One region of the Colwellia sp. BRX10-1 genome, then DNA from elsewhere that is predicted to be linked to it. Evidence: predicted binding sites of a transcription regulator. Region 1 holds the regulator's gene; the other holds the start of a gene.

Region 1 (7,581 bases):
TGAGCATTATTTATATTTTGATCCCCATAGCGATAATCCTAACCTCTATCGCCATTTATTTATTTTTTTGGGCAGTAAAAACTGAACAATTTGATGATTTAGAGAAACAAGGTATGAGTATCTTGTTTGATGAAGATGAAAACACTACCACCAAAAAGTCCACTGAAACCCATAGCGAAAATACAGCTAAAAATGATACGGGTAGTAAATAACAGCCATGTTGAGTATAGATTATTTATCGGCATTCATCATCGGCTTGTTAGGTTCGGGACATTGTATCGGTATGTGCGGTGGTATAACAACGATGTTAACATCTGCTATATCACCGCAACAAAAAGGCAGCGATAAATTTAAGCTGGTCGGTGCATATAATGTTGGCCGAATTTTTTCTTATAGCTTAATTGGGGCAATCGTTGGATTTAGTAGTTCTATTGCAATAAAGAATATTGGCGTTCCATTAGGTTTTTTACGGTTATTTGCAGCGGTATTTTTAATTTTATTAGGCTTGTATTTAGGCCAATGGTTAATGTGGCTATCAAAAGTTGAAAAAATGGGTAAGTTCCTTTGGCGCTATCTATCCCCGTTAAGTAAAAGGTTTATTCCCATTAATAATGCTAAACAAGCGCTAGCATTAGGAGCAGTCTGGGGATGGTTACCTTGTGGTTTAGTCTACTCAACATTAACTTGGTCCTTAGCCAGTGGAAGTGCCCTTAGTGGCGCGCTAATTATGACCAGTTTTGGTTTAGGTACTTTACCAGCCTTGTTAAGTCTTTCGCTTGGCTCTTTTGGTATAAAGTCGTTGGTAACAAATACGAAATTCAAGAAAATAATGGCGCTAATGATAATTTCATACGGAATATACAGTTTAATGTTTGCATATAAGCAATTGTTTTAATATGATCGATAAATTAGGGATAACTCATTTAGGTTAATATGTATAAAAAGCCATGTTCTACATCTCAACATATTCATTGTCAAAACTGTAGTATCAGCGAGCTGTGTTTACCTTTCTCTTTAAATGATAAAGAACTCGATACACTAGACAGCATTATTGACCGTAAACGCCCTATTCATAAAGGCGAACAAATTTTCCAAGATGGCGACAAAATGCAAGCTTTATACGCTATTCGCTCTGGAACATTCAAAACATTTACGGTAAATGAACAAGGTGAAGAACAAATTACCGGTTTTCATTTAGCGGGTGATTTATTAGGTTTTGATGCTATTGCTGAGTCAGAGCACCCTAGTTTTGCAAAAGCCTTAGAAACATCTATGGTCTGTGAGATACCTTACAATACTTTAGATTCATTATCGAATACGATGCCTAAGTTGAAAAAACAAATTCTTCGCATGATGAGTTCCGAAATCCGCTCAGATCAAGAAATGTTAACGCTACTTAACCGCAAAAATGCTGAACAACGCTTAGCAACTTTTATTTCAACCTTAGCCAGTCGCTATCATGCACGGGGTATGTCACTAACAGATTTTCGCCTAACGATGACGCGCAGTGACATTGGTAATTATATTGGTTTAACGGTTGAAACCATCAGTAGATTATTAAATCGTTTTCAAAAAAATGAATTAATCACAGTTGATGGAAAACTCATCACAATACTTAATATGGATAAACTTAACGAGTGTGCTTCACTGTAGTTTATCGCTTTTTTAAATAATTATAGATAAATGCTTAACATTAAAGATGTTAAGCATTTTTTTTATTGAAATATTATGATTTAAAGCAAATAATATCTATTAATTATGGTCTATTATTAATATTATTTAATAACTAGGGAGTAAATATTATGGATAAGTATAAAAAAATATTAGCCGTTATTGATCCAACCACTGAAAATCAAAAAGCGTTGAAACGTGCGATTGAATTAGCACGACATAGTGGCGGACAGATCACTGCATTTTTAACCATTTATGATTTATCTTATGAAATGACCACCATGCTTTCTGGCGACGAGCGAGAAGCAATGCGTCAATCGGTTATTAATGATCGTAAACTATGGTTAGACGAAAAGATTTCAGAAACTGATCACCAAGACATAACCATAGATACCTGTATTATTTGGCATAATCGCCCATTTGAAAAGATCATAAAAAAAGTACTGGCTGAAAACTTCGATATTGTCATCAAAGGCACCCATCAACATGACAAGCTAAAGTCGGTTATTTTTACGCCAACAGATTGGCATATATTAAGGAAATGTCCCTGCCCAGTATTACTGGTTAAAGACCATAGCTGGCCAAGCAATGGTAATTTACTTACCGCACTCAATATCGGTAGCGATGATGATGAGCACAAAGCGCTTAATAATAAGCTAACCCAAGAATCAATAGTGTTTTCTTCACTGATTAAAGCCAATGTTCATTTGGTGAATTCTTATCCAGGTACGCCAGTAAATATTGCCATTGAAATTCCAGAGTTTAACGCCTCTGAATATAACGACACTATGTTTAATCATCACAAAAGTGCGATGAAAGACCATGCTAATAGCTTTAATATTCCGCTTAAAAATACCCATGTTAAAGAAGGTTTACCTGAAGATGTTATTCAAAGTATTTCTAAGCACGTTGATGCTGAATTAGTTGTGTTAGGTACTATTGGTCGAACGGGGATTTCAGCGGCACTTATTGGTAATACTGCAGAGCATGTCATTGACCGCCTTAACTGTGATGTCTTAGCGATAAAACCTGATGGTTACCTCTCGCCATTAGCTTAATATTGAAATATGTAAATATCCATTAAAAAGCCGAGGATTTCCTTGGCTTTTTGCTATACTACGCGCGGTAAAATTCATACTTTTTATTTCAAATATCTCTAGGAAACACTATGAGCGCTCAATCAGCGACATCAATAACATCTTTAACACCCAGCCAAAAAATACAGCTGAGTAAACTTGAGAAGCGCTTAAGACGACATGTTGGCCAAGCTATCGCGCAATATAATATGATAGAAGATGGCGATAAAATAATGGTGTGCTTATCGGGTGGCAAAGACAGTTACGCCCTACTGGCTATTTTAATGTTGTTAAAAGAATCAGCGCCCATTCATTTTGATATCGTTGCCGTTAATCTTGATCAAAAACAACCCGGTTTTCCTGAGCATATCCTTCCCGAATACTTAGAAGCTTTAGGTGTTGAATATAAAATTGCGCAAGAAGATACCTACTCTATTGTTAAAGATAAAATACCTGAGGGGAAGACCACCTGCAGTTTATGCTCTCGTTTACGCAGAGCTATTTTATACAAGGTCGCGGCAGAAATAGGCGCAACTAAAATTGCACTAGGCCATCATCGTGATGACATGGTTGAAACACTGATGCTAAATATGTTTTATGGCGGTAAATTAAAATCAATGCCAGCAAAATTGGTCTCTGATAATGGTGAGCATGTCGTCATTAGACCGTTAGCTTTTTGTAAAGAAGCAGAACTCATCCAATATGCACAACTAAAAGCGTTCCCAATTATTCCTTGTAATTTATGTGGCTCTCAACCTAATTTACAACGTCAAAACATTAAGAAAATGTTACAGGACTGGAATGTTAATCATCCAGGACGAATTGAATCTATGTTTACTGCCATTCGCAATGTGGTTCCATCACATTTGTGTGACAGTGAACTTTTTGATTTTAAAGGGATTAACGCTGATTCAGGCATTATCAATGGTGGCGATATCGCTTTTGATGATGAACCTATTATTGCCGCTCAATTAACAAACAACGTCAATATTGAAGACAATTCAAAAGCCAAACTTTCATTAAGTAACAGTTTGAATATTATAGAAATAAAGTAGAATCTACCTTAATTAATACCAAGTATCTAAGCGCGATAACAACACCAGTTAAAAGAATGAATGTTATCGCTCGCCATCATTATCTGACGCGTAATACAATAAGCCGAGCCTAAATAACCTTAGGTTTTGGCTTCGACAATATTTTATCAAAATACACTTTATTATGGCGGATCATTTCTGTTATTTCTAAGACATAATCAGTGCCTCTAATAGAATAACGCAGTAATCCTGTTGCTAAGATTTGTGGCGATAGTGGTTGTTCTTGAGCGCGTAACTGCCCTCTAATTGAACGAAAAACACCATAAGCATGATTTGTATTAATATTGTGTAAATAACGCTGTACCGCATGCTCTAAACTATTAAATGCCGCTACTTCATGTTTAGCACCGTCATCTCTTCCTCTTGGCACCATGCCACAACCCTTTTTATAGCACCACATACCAAAAAAGTTTAAACCAACTCGAGCAAAACGAGAAGTGCCCCAAGCTGATTCATTGGCTGCCTGCACTAATACTAGTTCAACAGGCACAATATCAATACGCAACAATAATTCATTAAGTTGCTGTAGCGGCGAGTGTTTTTGATTAACTTTATATTTCTTAATTAATCGCTCAAGCAAAGCTTGTTGATCTGCTAAAAGATTTTCCTCGAGGAAAAGTGTTTCTATCATCAAGGAGACTTCTGCCCTTAACATAAGAATATTGCTATTCTCTTGCGCTATTGCTGGATAAATATAACGGAAAAACTGACGTTTTTTCGTTTTAACATCGCTTATAGAAGCAAAGTTTGGGATCTTAACGTTATGAAGCGGTTGCTCAACCACTTTTACTTTCGCCTTGACCACAGGAACGATAACAACGTTTGTTACTTCCGGCGTGGGAAGTTCAAAAGTTGGCGCTAAAAAAGTGAAGGGCGCAATAAGCGCAAGAAAAAATACACTTATTAACACAGTTCTCATCAAATATTGAATGATCATAGTAGCCTTTTTGTTAACAATAAGGTTTTGCACAGAGCTTTACGCTGAAAATGTATCACTCGTTTGCTGAGCGGGTACATCCGTCGCTTGTAACTGCATGCCAAAAATTTCTCGATATAAAATGCCTTTAACATTATAAAATAGCGGCGCTATAAATGTTAATGCGACTAAGAAAAGCATAACACCAATCACTGAAAATTGTGTTTTAGCAAGAATGGCTAAGGGGATTAAAGATAAAAATAAAGTTAAAAAGAGTAAGCTATAAATAGCGAGTAACTTAAACCACTGAAAACGTGTAACTTGTAAACTCAAGGTGATAGCTTTTATCGGTGATAATTTTTTATCTACTACAAGCGGCAGTACTAATGACAAGGCGACCGCTAAATAAATACCTGGAAAAACAAATAAACTCATACCTAAAGTTATTAATACTGACGTTAACAGCGCACAAACAGCAACCCAACTGCCTCGTTTTAAGAAAGCAAAAATTAATTTACTATTGGTTTTTAAGCCAACGGCATGAAAAACGCCCATCATCTCGACACCAACTAAAAAAGGATAGATAACCATAGTGACAACAATATTTAATAATGTTGTTGATTGTGGGTCTTTAATCACTTGTTCAATACCACCCATGGTATTACTGATCAAAAATGAAACAACAATCCCCAAAATAAGCGTAAAAAGTAATCCTAAATTAATAGCGATTCGCGAGCGAAGTGTTAATTGCCACGCCTCTTTTAATACCGAAGAAACGTCAATAGTATATTCACCCTGCAAAGACTTTTCTATGCTACCACCAATTTGTACTACTTTTTTTTCATCCACGAAAATGACTACCTTTGTGTAAATTTTTCAACATTATAGCAAGTTGATTTGATATTGGAAAATAGCATAAATTTTCACCTGAATTATTGGTGTAATTTAGCAATACGTTTTAATATATTTTGAAAGTAATGAGCACCTTTCTCTTGGGCTAAGGCAATATTATTATCAGGTATTTGCTGTGGATTTTTATACACAGATAGTACCTTTTCCATACTCGCTTCTCGTATTAAATGAAGCGTAGGTAATGGCGAACGGTTGGTATAATTAGAGGCTGCGTTGAATGGCTCACCTTCAAAATAATAATCAGGATGAAAACTGGCCAGTTGAAAGACACCTTCATAACCTAAGGTGAACAACAATTCATTAGCCTCATCGAGTAAATCAAGGTAGCTTTCAAAACCTTTAAAGCCTTCAGTAAAAATCAATAAAGTCGTTTCTATGCTGGGGTCAGCGACAAGTCTTTCAAATTCTATGGCTAATTCTGCTAAAGACGATTCGACCTTTTTTGCTGGGCAAACTTGATAATGTATCGTGTTATTAACAAACTCTTTTTTTGCAAAAGGGCAAAAATTCAAACCAATAATTATTTCTTCTAGCCACTGCTTAGTTTGTGAAATTTCAACGGCATACATTTGTTTATCAGGCATTTTGTTGCAGTTGCCACATCGTTGCGTAATGACCCTTTTTAGTGAGTAGCGTTTGATGATCGCCCTGCTCGATTATTTCCCCTTTGTGCAGGACAATAATATTATCGGCATCAATAATAGTTGATAATCGATGAGCTATCACTAAGCTAGTGTGATCTTTAGCCACCTCTTTGATTGCTTTTAAAATAGCTTGCTCTGAGTGACTATCAAGTGACGACGTTGCTTCATCAAAGACCAAAATAGCAGGATTTTTCAAAATGGTCCGGGCAATGGCAACCCGTTGCTTTTCGCCGCCAGAAAGCTTTAAACCACGCTCGCCAACGACGGTATCGAAACCTTTTGGTAACGAGGTAATAAAGTGACTTAAATGCGATAATCTTGCGGCTTCTTCAACTTGTGCATTACTCGCGTTTACATTGCCATATTTAACATTTTCAAATAAACTTTCATTAAATAACACCGTATCTTGTGGCACGATGCCAATATTCTTTCTCAAGGAATGTTGCGTAATATCAGTAACTGCTTCGCCGTCAATTTTAATACAGCCTTGTTGGCAGTCATAAAAACGAAAAAGTAGTTTCACTAAGGTCGATTTTCCTGAGCCACTCTCGCCAACAACAGCGACTTTTTGACCCGCTTTAACCTCGAATGAAACATTTTTTAAAATGGGTCTTTGCTCATCATAAAAGAAGCTAACGTTATCAAATTTAATAGCACCATGGCTTATCGCTAATTCTTTGGCATTTTGTGCATCAACAACCTTAGGTACTTTTTGCAACAAGGTAAACATTTGCTCAATATTTGCTAAAGAACCTTTTATTTCTCGATAAACAAATCCTAAAAAGTTTAAAGGGATAAACAATTGCATCATAAAAGCATTAACCAGGACAAAGTCTCCTAAGGTCATTTGTTGATGAGTCACTTGATAAGCCGCTAACGCTAACATTGCCGTCATCGCTAACGACACGATAATGGCCTGACCACCATTTAAAGCAAACAGTGACAAACGGTTTTGCATTTTTGCTTTTTCCCAATCAGCTAATTGACTGTCGTAAGCTGTTGATTCATATGATTCATTAGTAAAATATTTAACCGTTTCATAATTTAATAGACTGTCTATTGCGCGAGTATTACTTGATGAGTCAGCTTTATTTGCGGCTCTAATGTAGCGCGTGCGCCATTCTGTTGCGTAAATCGAGTAAGCGATATAGCTGGCAATAGACACGCCGGTGATCAGCGCAAACCAAATGCCATAATTCACCCATAATATGGTAATAACCATAATTATTTCGAGTAAGGTTGGCACAATATTAAAAACCATAAACCGC
Region 2 (7,581 bases), on a different contig from region 1:
TCGGTCTCACACTGGTACCCGGTAGTAGAATCGGTCTTTTAGGACGAAATGGTGCGGGTAAGTCGACATTAATAAAGTCATTAGCCGGCGATATTGCCTTAATTAAAGGCGAGCGTTATTGCGCCCAAGACTTAACTGTTGGTTACTTCTCTCAACATCAGCTTGAACAATTACATATGCCAAGTAGTGCGATTGATCATATTGTTCGTGCTAAACCTGAGACTACAGAGCTACAAGCGCGCAATTTTTTAGGTAGCTTTGGTTTTACTGGCGACCAAGCACTCTCTCCGGTAAGTACCATGTCAGGTGGAGAAAAAGCACGTCTGGTATTGGCGTTAATTGTTAATGAAAAGCCGCAATTACTTCTCCTCGATGAGCCCACTAACCATCTTGATTTAGAAATGCGTCAAGCACTTGTCTTTGCTTTACAAGACTTTGAAGGGGCTATTATTTTGATTGCCCATGATCGCTTTTTATTAGAGTCATGTGTTGATGAGTTTTTCTTAGTTGCCAATGGTCAAGTTAGCGAGTTCTCTGGTGATATTGATGACTATCAACAATGGCTTAACGAAGACAAAAAACAAACACTGAAAAATACTAAACCCGCAAAGTCTCTTGAGGTTGTAGATAAAAAACAATTACGCAAAGACCAAGCTGAATTACGTAAAAAAGCATCTCCACTGCGTAAACAAGCCGATAAATACGAGAAGAAAGTGCAACTGCTGCAAACTGAATTAGCTGAAGTTGAAGGAGTATTAGCCGAAAGTGAGATATATCAAAGTGAACATAAAGCACGCTTAGCCGTACTCATTAAGCAACAAGCTAAGCTCAAAGCAGATGTTGAAGAAAATGAAATGTATTGGCTCGAATTAGAAGAACAAATTGAAGAAATTATGTTGCAAGCTTCACTGTAAAAATTAACCATTAAATTATATTACTTGCTACACTTAATAATCATACGATTAAAATAATGAGAACGTTATGAAAAAAACAATATTCGCCCTTTTTTGTCTATCTATAGTAAGCAGTGTTTCGAGCTTTGCTTATCAAGGTGATCTTGACCAAGGCATTTATGAATTAAACCGTGGTGCTTTTAAAGCGGCTATAAATGAATTTGAACCCTTAGTTGCTCAGGAGTATTCTCCTGCGCAGTATCAAATGGCGCTTATTTATTTAAATGGTTACGGCGTTACAAAAGATCCCAAAAAAGCGTTGGAATTAATGTCCTTAGCCGCTTCACAAAATCACCCCGACGCACTATTTAGTTTGTCACTGATGTATTCTGACGGAGTCATCGTTAAAAAAGATTTAAAAACCGCTTTTGCACTGATGGAAAGAGCAGCGATAAGAGACTCCGTTGCCGCACAATTTAATCTTGGTGTTATGTATTTCAATGGCACGGGTACATATAAAGACTATCCAAAAGCCGCACGTTGGTATGAAACTGCGGCAAAGCAAAACTACGCCCTAGCCCAGTTTAATTTAGCACTAATGTATTTTGAAGGATTGGGTGTTGAGAAAAGTGTAGAGATGTCTTTTATATGGAATATTATTTCCGCAAGTAATGGTTATCAAAATGCAGGAAAAAGTCGCGATATGGACTCCTTAAAACTCAGCAATGTAGAAATAGCTCAAGCAAGGGAAAAGGCTGACCGACTTTATCAACAAATTATCGAACAAGAAGCATTAAAAGCTAAACAATAAAACCTTAGCTCTAAAAAATAAGACAATAATCTAAGGGATAAATTTAAGGTTCATTGATCTATATCACAACCATAAAGTAACCCACGATTTAAAATGGCTATAACATTACGTTATAGCCATTTTTGTTATAACTCAATTATTTTTATGGAGTCTATTATGAACTTTTTCGATATGATTATTAATGATCCCGTTGTACTTTATTCTTTTGGCGGATTAGCAATTCTTTTAGGTATTGGTGCTTTCTATGTTTATTATTTTCTTAAAAACATCAATGAAAATAATTAGGTAAAAACCTGTAGAAGTTGATTAAAGTTGCAACCTTCTTAATTAAGGTGGAAACCGTTAAATAAAGTCAGCAACTGCAATTATTACGTTTAAGCACCGAAAATATCTTTCAAAAAATTTAATTAAACGTTGAAGTAGTTAATTTCTACAATATAACCCTAAGGGCAATAGCTGCCAAAGAGGAGTCTTTAGCAACCTAAAATTTTGCAGGCGTATATTTTACTGTTTGATACGAATATAGACATTAAAGATTTAACCTCAGGTATCGCTGATCTAAAAAAGCAGTCATTAAGATTGTTGTACTCCTCCTTAAAATACGGTGTTCACCGTTAAATTATAAATTGTTACTTATAACACTTTTTATACTAAAACAGTTGACCCTACTACCGTGGTAAGCTTTAACCTCAACTTAGTTCTACAATTCAATTAAGATGAGAAGCTTATGAATACAACTACACAATTTATAATTGACGGTATGACCTGTGCTTCATGTGTCGGTCGTGTTGAAAAGGCCTTACACAAAGTGGTTGGCGTGACAGATGTTACCGTTAACCTAGCTACAGATACGGCTACTATTCAAGGCACTGCCAGTCATAGTGAATTAATTACCGCTGTTATTAAGGCTGGTTATCAAGTGCCCGTAAAGGTAAAGCAATTTGGTATTGGAAAGATGAGTTGCTCCTCTTGTGTGACGCGGGTCGAACAGGCATTGTTAAAAGTAACCGGTGTGGTCGATGCATCGGTCAATTTAGCCACCGAGCACGTACAAGTAAAAACTTTATCCTTTGTAACGGATGAACAACTAGCCCAAGCCGTGACACAAGCCGGTTACCTTTTTATCCCGTTGAACAATGACAGCGTGATAGAAAAGCCCAGCCAACATCAGCCTTTTTATACTAAAGCATGGTGGCCCGTATTGGGAGCAGGCCTACTTACCTTGCCACTGGTGTTACCCATGTTAGGCATGTTGTTTTCCCAACAGTGGATGTTACCGCCAGTTTGGCAATGGCTATTAGCTACGCCAGTACAGTTCTATTTTGGCGCTCGCTTTTATCGTGCAGGCTGGGGAGCATTAAAAGCTGGCATGGGCAACATGGATCTTCTTGTCTCCATAGGTACCAGTGCAGCCTACGGACTATCTTTGTATTTGTGGTGGAGCTTTAATAGCGCTCATGGCATGCCGCACTTGTATTTTGAAAGTAGTAGCGCAGTAATAACCTTGGTTCTGCTGGGTAAATATTTAGAACACAAAGCAAAACGCCGAACAACTGATGCACTTAGAGCATTGGAAAATTTGAAACCTGTTGAGGCAACAGTGCAGCGCTTAGGTAAATGGCAAAAAGTGGCCGCTTCATCAGTAAAATCCGGTGAAAAAGTTAAAGTAATACCGGGCGAAAGCATCCCTGTTGACGGTGAAATTTTGCAGGGCCAGAGTCATCTGGATGAGGCGTTAATTAGTGGTGAATCAATTCCGTTAAGTAAAAAAGAAGGTGACGTTGTCACGGGTGGCTCACTTAATTTGGACGGTATTTTGGAGATCCGTGCCACGAATGTTGGTAGCGAATCTACTTTATCTAAAATCATTGAATTAGTAGAGCAAGCCCAAGGTGCAAAAGCTCCCGTACAAGCAATAGTAGATAAAGTCAGTAGTATCTTCATTCCTGTGGTGTTATTGGTCGCACTTACCACCTTATTGGTGTTGGGTTTAGTATTTGATGACTGGACCAATGGCATTCTCAATGCGGTAGCCGTTTTAGTGATTGCCTGTCCATGTGCACTTGGTTTAGCAACTCCAGCAGCCATAATGGCAGGTACAGGAACCGCTGCCAGATTAGGCGTATTGGTTAAAGATGCAGTGGCGTTAGAGCAGGCAAAAGAAATAAATTTAGTGGTATTTGATAAAACAGGCACCTTGACCCAAGGCAAACCTGTTGTAAATGAGATGAGGGTCATCAGTGGTAGTGAAGAAGCAGTATTGCAGCTGGCCTATTCCTTACAAATAAATAGTGAGCACCCATTAGGCAAAGCTGTGGTTGAAAAAGCATTAGCCAGCGAAACACAACCAATACCTGTCGCGGAATTTCAAGTTGTCGCGGGTTATGGTGTCAAAGGCAACATTGGTGACAATTTAGTCTTGATGGGCAGTAGTCATTGGATGCAAGAGTTAGGGGTAACACTGCCAACCGAACAAATAAAAATACCAGGTGCCTCTGTTTCTTGGTTGGCTAGTCAGCAGCAAGATAAGATAACATTACTTGGGCTGTTTTGTTTTAGTGATAAATTGAAGTCTGATGCGCTGCAGGCTGTGAAGTTATTGCAACAACAAGGTATAAAGGTAGCTATGCTTACTGGTGACAATCAAGCGAGTGCAACATCGGTAGCGACAGAATTACAGTTAGACGATTTTAAAGCTGAGGTGTTGCCTGCAGATAAAGCAAAATATATTCTGCAATATCAAGAGCAAGGTTATCAGGTTGCTATGGTTGGTGATGGCATTAATGATGCGCCAGCGCTAGCCCAAGCAGATTTAGGTATGGCAATGGCGTCTGGTACTGATGTTGCCGTTAGCGCAGCTTCTTTCACGTTAATGCGCAGTAAACCAAGCCTAGTACCCACGGCATTGATCATTGCAAGGCTAACTTATCGTAAAATACAGCAAAACCTGTTTTGGGCATTTATCTTTAATGCTGTGGGAATTCCACTAGCAGCCTTTGGGTATCTTGACCCTATTATTGCCGGAGCTGCGATGGCATTTAGTAGCTTATTTGTCGTCAGTAACGCATTGTTATTGCAACGTTGGACTCTTAAGGAGAGATAAAATGGCGAAACTTGTCACCATAGGTAAAGCCTCTAACTTAACAGGGGTGTCGGCCAAAATGATCCGATACTATGAAGAAATTGGCGTATTAAAAAAAACGAGTCGCACAGATGCAGGTTATCGACTTTATAACCAAGCACACATACAACAATTGGGATTCATCCGTCGTTCGAGAAACTTAGGCTTTTCCATGATTGAGATTCAGTCACTGCTCAAGTTCTGGCTCGATACTGATAGAGAAAGTCGACACGTGAAGCAACTAGCGCTGAGTCATTTGCAGGAGATAAATGAAAAAATATTGGAGCTAGAGCAAATGAGAACAATATTACAAAAACTAGCTGATAAATGTGATGGTGACGATAACCCTGACTGCCCTATTTTAGAAGGTTTAGCTCAACTTTCATCTGAATAACGAAGGATAATTGTTTTTTGTTATACTAACAGCACTTGTCTATGTTGATTGTCATGCATTATCTGCACAATTAATCTTAAATACTGAGGTGTGCTTATTAACTTATCTATTAATCAATCATCCTCTACGCTCAATGTAATTGAACGTCAAAACAAATCACGTGAAGAAAATGATGAAAAGGTATACTCATTAATCAACGAATATAAGACAACAAGTTTATGATGGCGTTTAGCCTTGTAAGCTTTTTTTTAGCCTAAAAATATCTATTTATTTTCAATTCACATACAATAATAAAACTGATAAACCACAACAGACCACTATAACTTTAAATGTTTACTCAAAGTCAATTCACTCCAGCTTGGTGGCTACACAATCCTCATTGCCAAACTATTATTGCAAAATTTTTAAGATCTAGAAAACAGCTAGAAACTTGCAATGAAACAGTGGAGTTACCTGATGGCGACTTTATTGATTTAGCATGGACCGATAAACCTAAACCTAATGAAACTCGTCCTTTAGTGGTTGTTCTTCATGGTTTAGAAGGTTCAGTTAACAGTCATTATGCTAAAGGAATGTTATCGGCTATTAAAGAGAAACAGTGGATCGGAGTGCTGATGCATTTTAGGGGCTGTAGTGGACGAGTCAATAGAAAAGCACGTTCGTATCATAGTGGCGATACTGATGATATTAGTTATTTAACACAATTTTTAAAGAAAAAATATCCACAGCTTCCAATGACAATTATTGGCTTTTCTTTAGGAGGTAATGTACTAGCGCGTTATTTAGCAAAAGAACCTAATAATCCTTATCAAGCCGCTGCAATCATTTGTGCCCCTTTACATTTGGCCAGTTGTAGCAAGCGGATTAACAAAGGCTTTTCGCGTATATATCAGAAATATCTAGTGGGCATGCTCAAAGACAGTATTAAGGATAAAATGGACAGTAATCTACTCTCTGCTCCGCTATCGCAAAGACTGGCCCATAAGCTCGATGAAATTAAGACCATTTGGCAATTCGATCAACTGGTAACAGCCCCTATTAACGGTTTTGAGAGCGCTGAAGATTATTATCATCAGGCGAGTGGACGTTTTATTTTGGATAAAATTAAACAACCCTGCTTAATTATTCATTCAAATGACGACCCTTTCTTATGTGATGAAAATACCCGTGATATTAGCAGTATTCCCAGTAACATATGTTTTGAGGTCAGTAAAAAAGGGGGGCATGTTGGCTTTATCAATGGTAATAATCCCTTAAGACCAAAGTTTTGGCTAGAACATCGTGTTCCAAATTTTTTAGAGAGCTACCTATGATAATCCCCTACAAAGATCTACAACCCGATACGTTAACAGGTATTATTCGAGAGTTTGTTTTACGTGAAGGTACCGAGTATGGTGCGGACGATGTGTCTTTGTCCGAAAAAGTGGCGCAAGTAAAAATACAACTTGCTGATGGGAGTGCGTTTTTAGTTTATTCAGAGCTTCATGATACGGTAAATATTTTACCCATTGATCAGTTTGAACAACAACAAAACGAGCAAGAACAAGAACAAACGCAATAGTTATTTTATAACAACGAACACCCTATGGATGTTCGTTTCTCATTTGTTATTGAGTGAAAGCTAATACAAAACTAACCGGCACGGCATAAGCAATGCTTGGTAGATTTGCTAATGATTTTAATTTATTAATGCCTGCCACTAAAGCAAAGTCTTCCGCTTTAATAATAGCCGGCTTTAAGGTGCTCACTAGCATATGATTTGCTGATAGCTTAGCCACCATAACATTCAATGTAAGTTCTTGCTGGTGACCATGTAAATTCAGGCTACCCGTAAGTGACATTTTCTGACTTGAACCGATAGTTATCGCATCAATATCTGCACGATTAAGTTGCGCACTAAAGCTCGCTTGTGCAAAAGTAGCTGTTTCAAAGAGAAACTCCGCCATTCTTTGATCACGTATCGCAATATTGGTGTCAACACTGCTTAGGTCAATGGTCACATTTGCCAGGCCGCTATTGTTGATAACACCCGTAAATTCTTTAAAGCTATGACTTTCAGCCACAGTGCCTTTTTTAATCGACACAAAAGTTAACGATGAATTTTTAGAGTCCAACTGCCAAGCACTATAGGCTGGTGCAGTAAGCAGGAGTGAAAGGCTTAAAATAAAAGTAGATATAATACGCATAATAGGTCCTTTGAAAATAAAATAAAAATTAAGAGCGTCGCGCTCGATGAGGGGTCACAATACTTTGCCACGGAATATTACTCGCACCTAAAGTCATAAAGTCAGGATTCATTAATCCTTCCCGTTGATTATAAGTTAACGGTAAAAACTCACTATCAATTATTGAGCCTCCCGCT

What was found. The regulator FNR, encoded in region 1, switches genes on or off when oxygen is low (the NO sensors DNR and NnrR bind a similar motif). The targets are predictions, from matches to a motif close to TTGATCTAGATCAA.
Region 2: the regulator FNR is predicted to act here: its motif matches at 1,758-1,771, upstream of H4J75_RS20050 (DUF3149 domain-containing protein).

What each region holds. Positions count from the first base shown of each region.
Region 1 is NZ_JACGWC010000011.1:45,029-52,609, forward strand. Features, by position in the region: gene ccoS (cbb3-type cytochrome oxidase assembly protein CcoS) at 1-212, shown strand, start outside; gene H4J75_RS10885 (sulfite exporter TauE/SafE family protein) at 218-895, shown strand; gene fnr (fumarate/nitrate reduction transcriptional regulator Fnr) at 934-1,653, shown strand; gene uspE (universal stress protein UspE) at 1,803-2,729, shown strand; gene ttcA (tRNA 2-thiocytidine(32) synthetase TtcA) at 2,840-3,802, shown strand; gene H4J75_RS10905 (glucosaminidase domain-containing protein) at 3,912-4,778, opposite strand; gene H4J75_RS10910 (hypothetical protein) at 4,818-5,606, opposite strand; gene H4J75_RS10915 (DUF1415 domain-containing protein) at 5,690-6,253, opposite strand; gene H4J75_RS10920 (ABC transporter ATP-binding protein/permease) at 6,246-7,581, opposite strand, start outside.
Region 2 is NZ_JACGWC010000001.1:515,585-523,165, forward strand. Features, by position in the region: gene H4J75_RS02305 (ATP-binding cassette domain-containing protein) at 1-914, shown strand, start outside; gene H4J75_RS02310 (tetratricopeptide repeat protein) at 982-1,704, shown strand; gene H4J75_RS20050 (DUF3149 domain-containing protein) at 1,861-1,989, shown strand; gene H4J75_RS02315 (heavy metal translocating P-type ATPase) at 2,432-4,807, shown strand; gene cueR (Cu(I)-responsive transcriptional regulator) at 4,809-5,219, shown strand; gene H4J75_RS02325 (hydrolase) at 5,549-6,532, shown strand; gene H4J75_RS02330 (YheU family protein) at 6,529-6,780, shown strand; gene H4J75_RS02335 (YceI family protein) at 6,827-7,405, opposite strand; gene cysQ (3'(2'),5'-bisphosphate nucleotidase CysQ) at 7,434-7,581, opposite strand, start outside.